Regions from separate parts of the Paraburkholderia denitrificans genome, predicted to be linked through region 1. Evidence: predicted binding sites of a transcription regulator. Region 1 holds the regulator's gene; the other holds the start of a gene.
What was found. The regulator NrdR, encoded in region 1, represses ribonucleotide reductase genes. The targets are predictions, from matches to a motif close to CACNANATNTNGTG.

Region 1 (2,453 bases):
TCGTGAATGCGCGCGGTGTCGGTGGCGAGAATAAACGCCTGATGCTGCGCGCGATACGCGGCGACAGCGCCCGCCACGATGACCAGGCCGAGCGCCACTGCGATGGTCAATTCCAGCAGCGTGTGGCCGGTGCCGCCGATCAGTCGGACGTGGCGGCGCTTCATCGTGCAAACGTGAGGGCAACGCAATCGCGCCCGGAAGCGACGCTCGCACCATTGCAGTTCGATGGCGGCACGACGGCACCCGACGCGAATGCGTAGCCGGTAAATGCCCACGTCACCATTGCAATCGACGCCTCGGCGCTTTGGTTCGGGATTGCAGCGAGGCCGTCCGGCACGATCGTCCGGGCGCGCGCTCTCCAGGCGTCGACGGCTGCACCACCCGTAACCGTCGAGGACTCCGTGATCGCATCGGCGGCAAACGCGGCACGCTCGCGCACCGCCGCGGACTGCGCGTGGCGAGCGAGCGCAAGCTGCGTGCTCATCAGACCGAGCGCACACATTGCCATGACGCCCATGGCGAGCGCCACTTCGAGCAGTGTCGCGCCGCGAGCGTGGCCACGAGCGCGACAGAATCCGGGCGACCTCACGACGCCACCCCGCACGCACCGTCACTGATACGCGCCCGGCCGCCCGCAGCGATGCGGATGCAGCGGCGCCACGCTGCCCCACGGGTGGCGGCTGTCTGTGTACGCGGGGCGAGTTCGAACGTGCGCATCACGCCGATCGCCTGGCCAGCGGGCGGCGTAAAAACGATGGCGGTCAACGGCGAAGCCACGCCAACGTCTTCGAGTGCGGGCTGCACGCGCAAAAGCTTGGGTACACCCGAGACTTCGGCCATGACAGCCCACCCGCACGACCAGTCAGCTGCGCCTGACGGACAACTCTTGCCGGGGGCGAGGCAATTGCGGGACGTGTCGAGGCGGCAAACGGTGACGCGCCCCTTCCGGCGAATTGCCTCGTTACGCGCATAGGCGAGCGTTCCAAGCAGGGCCCCGGCGCGTGCGTTCACCTCGTCCCGCACGCGCCACGCGACGAACACCGGCGTCGCGGCCGTGGCGCAAATGGCCAGCAGGACCACGACAACCATGCTCTCGACGAGCGAGAAGCCTTCGCATTTCATCTGCAATCCTTATCGTGAAGGGAGTGCAGCAAATCTACCGGCGAAGGACAACGGGAACAATTAGCCGAACGGCCAGGTGGTGCGCGGCGCGCCTGCCCGCGACAATGCAAGCGTCACGGACAGCGGCAGCGAAGGGGGAACAGAAAGATGCAGACTGGCTCAGCGTTTGCGCGGCGGCGTGCCTGCGCTGCCGGAACGGCGGAATTCCTCGATCACGTCTTCGAATTCGGAGACGTCCTCGAAACGCCGGTAGACGGAGGCGAAACGTACGAACGCAACCTTGTCGAGTTCGCGCAGCTCGGTCATCACGAGTTCGCCGAGGCGCTCGCTGCGCACCTCGCGCTCACCGCTGCCGAGCAGTTGGTATTCGATGCGCGCGACCGCCGCGTCGATGGCGTCAGCCGCAACCGGACGCTTGCGCAGCGCCAGTTGCATGCTGGCCGCAATCTTGCGGCGGTCGAATTCCGTGCGGCTGCCATCCTTCTTCACGACGGCCGGCATCGCCAGCTCGACCCGCTCATACGTCGTGAAACGCTTGTCGCAGGCGGGACAGCGACGGCGGCGCCGGATCGCGGCGCCGTCTTCGGACACGCGGGAATCCACTACCTGCGTGTCTTCGTGCCGGCAAAAGGGGCAGCGCATAATCGGTCAACCGCCAGATCAGCGATAGACGGGGAAGCGCTTCGTCAGCTCCGCCACCTGGGTGCGCACGCGCTCGATCGTTGCGGCGTCTTCCGGATTATCGAGTACGTCGGCGATCAGGTTGCCCACCTGCTCGGCTTCCTTCACGCCGAAGCCGCGCGTCGTCATGGCGGGCGAACCGAGACGGACGCCGCTCGTGACGAACGGCTTTTCCGGATCGTTCGGAATCGCGTTCTTGTTGACCGTGATATGCGCGGCGCCCAGCGCGGCTTCCGCCGCCTTGCCCGTGATCTTCTTCGCGCGCAGGTCGACCAGCATCACGTGGCTTTCCGTGCGGCCCGAGACGATACGCAGACCGCGATTGACCAGCGTTTGAGCCAGCACGCGCGCGTTATCGACCACTTGCTGCTGGTAGGTCTTGAATTCCGGCGAGAGCGCTTCCTTGAACGCGACCGCCTTACCGGCGATCACGTGCATGAGCGGACCGCCCTGGATACCCGGGAAGATTGCCGAGTTGATCTGCTTCTCGAATTCGGCCTTCATCAGGATCACGCCGCCGCGCGGGCCGCGCAGGCTCTTGTGCGTGGTCGTGGTGACGAAATCGGCGTGCGGCACCGGGTTCGGGTAGACGCCCGCGGCGACGAGGCCCGCGTAGTGCGCCATGTCGACCATGAAGTACGCGCCCACGC
Region 2 (2,453 bases), on a different contig from region 1:
TCTATTCGCACAGCCAGTACCAGGGCACGAATGCATTCGGCCTGAACGGCGGCTCGGCACGCTTCGACAACTACGAAGTCAACGGCGTGTACACCGCGACGCAGGCCCTGAAGCTCGGCGTCTCGTATGCGTACACCGACGCGCATCTGAACGGCCCGACCACGTTCGGCGCCGATCCGAAGTGGAACCAGGTGAACGCGATTGCACGCTATTCGCTGACGAAGCGCACCGAACTCTACGGCGAAGCCATGTACCAGCACGCGACGGGCAACAAGAACGTCGCGGTCATGTACAACGCAGGCGGCTTCTCGTCGACGGCCAACCAGGTGATGTGCGCCGCCGGCATCATGACGCGCTTCTAAGCCGCTTCTAAGCCGCTTCCAGGCCGCTTCCACGCGCGCTTCCAAGCCGCTTTAGCGCCCGTCCTCTGGCCCACCTTGCGAGGTGGGCCAGATGCGTTAACGGCGCGATGCCTGACCGGGACAGCCCGTCCCGGCAGGCTTATTCCGTTGGCCGGATCATCTGGAACATTTCTCCGATGGCCGCGTAATCGGCGCGATACCCCGCGCGCATGACGGGCTGTGCCGCGTGCGTGTCGAACACGCCATCCCTGAGGTACTCCTCACGAATATGCACGCCAACCACCTGGCCGAGCGCGAGCCAGTTGTCCATCGGCGTGCCGTCTATCGTGTTCAGCCGCACGACCCGGATCAGCCTGCATTCGAGCGCGGCCGGCGATTCGGCGACATGCGGGACGTTCACGTTGCGCCCCGGCGCGGGCGTGAGGCCCGCGAGCGCGAATTCGTCGATATCGGCGGGCACCGGAGCCGAGGATGCTCAGCGGCGACTATGCCCATTGGATCGTCGCGTCACGCACTGTCTTGAACCAAGACACACACATGGCCCGGGTTCCGTCAAGCCGACAAACGAGGCGCTCGGGGCTCCAGGACGACCCGGATCAACGGAAGCCAAGCGCAAACAAAATAACGGCCGAGCCCCATTGACTGACACTATAGGTGGTGTATACGATGCCGACATCAACAATATGTCGTATCCACCGGAGAATCCATGGTGTCAAGCCCTCTACCCGCTTCCAGCCGCGTGGACACGCCCGCGAGCGCCCAAAACGCCACGCCCGATCGCAACGATCGCAACAATCGCAATCCACAAATCGAAGTCCAGTCCTCGATCGACGAGTATCTGGAGCAGCAGGACTGGCGCGTCAACGCCAATGCGAACCAGGGTTATTCGCTCGGCGGCCTGATTCTGAATGTGTCGGGGAAGGTCGTCGCGAACTACTGGCTCAGCCATATCTATCCGCAGGCTGTTGGGCAGGCGCACCGCGATGCCGATCTGCATATTCACGATCTGGATATGCTGGCCGGATACTGCGCCGGATGGTCGTTGCGCACGCTACTGACAGAAGGTTTCAACGGCGTGCCGGGCAAGGTGGAAGCCGCGCCGCCGAAGCACATGTCGAGCGCGGTCGGCCAGATCGTCAATTTTCTCGGCACGCTGCAAAACGAATGGGCAGGCGCGCAGGCGTTCAGCTCATTCGATACGTACATGGCGCCGTTTGTCCGCAACGACAACCTGTCCTATGGCGAAGTCCGCCAGCACATCCAGGAACTGATCTTCAACCTGAACGTGCCTTCGCGCTGGGGTACACAAACGCCGTTCACGAACCTCACGTTCGACTGGGTGTGCCCGGAAGATCTGCGTGAGCAGGTCCCGCTGATCGGCGGAAAGGAAGTGTCGTTCACCTACGGCGAGCTGCAGGCCGAGATGGACATGATCAATCGCGCGTACATCGAAGTCATGATGACGGGCGATGCGAAGGGTCGCGCGTTTACCTTCCCGATCCCCACCTACAACATCACGCCCGACTTCGACTGGCACAGCCCGAACGCGAACCTTCTGTTCGAAATGACCGCCCGCTACGGGCTGCCTTATTTCCAGAACTTCATCAATTCGGAACTCAAACCCAACATGATCCGCTCGATGTGCTGCCGGTTGCAGCTCGATCTGCGGGAGTTGTTGAAACGCGGCAATGGGCTGTTCGGTTCCGCCGAGCAGACGGGTTCGCTTGGCGTCGTCACCATCAATTGCGCCCGTCTGGGTTACCTGTACGCAGGCGACGAAGCCGCATTGTTCCAGCGTCTGGACGAACTGCTCGAGCTGGGCAAGGTCAGCCTGGAAATCAAGCGCAAGGTCATTCAGCAACATCTGGACAACGGGCTGTTTCCCTATACCCGACGTTATCTCGGTACGCTGCGCAACCACTTCTCGACGCTCGGCATCAACGGCGTCAACGAAATGGTGCGCAACTTCACGTTCAATGCGCACGATCTCACCAGCGATTGGGGACATGCATTCGCGGTGCGTCTGCTCGATCACGTGCGTGCGCGCATGCTCGCGTTTCAGGAAGAAACCGGGCATATGTACAACCTGGA

Region 2: ACFPTO_RS20600 (ribonucleoside triphosphate reductase) is a predicted target of NrdR. The motif match lies at 1,009-1,022, and genes of this name have one in related genera.

What each region holds. Positions count from the first base shown of each region.
Region 1 covers NZ_JBHSMP010000010.1:65,777-68,229, forward strand. The annotation lists gene ACFPTO_RS07965 (PilW family protein) at 1-164, opposite strand, end outside; gene ACFPTO_RS07970 (hypothetical protein) at 161-517, opposite strand; gene ACFPTO_RS07975 (GspH/FimT family pseudopilin) at 586-1,122, opposite strand; gene nrdR (transcriptional regulator NrdR) at 1,282-1,764, opposite strand; gene glyA (serine hydroxymethyltransferase) at 1,783-2,453, opposite strand, start outside.
Region 2 covers NZ_JBHSMP010000030.1:35,786-38,238, forward strand. The annotation lists gene ACFPTO_RS20590 (porin) at 1-362, shown strand, start outside; partial or broken gene ACFPTO_RS20595 (flavin reductase family protein) at 502-834, opposite strand; gene ACFPTO_RS20600 (ribonucleoside triphosphate reductase) at 1,069-2,453, shown strand, end outside.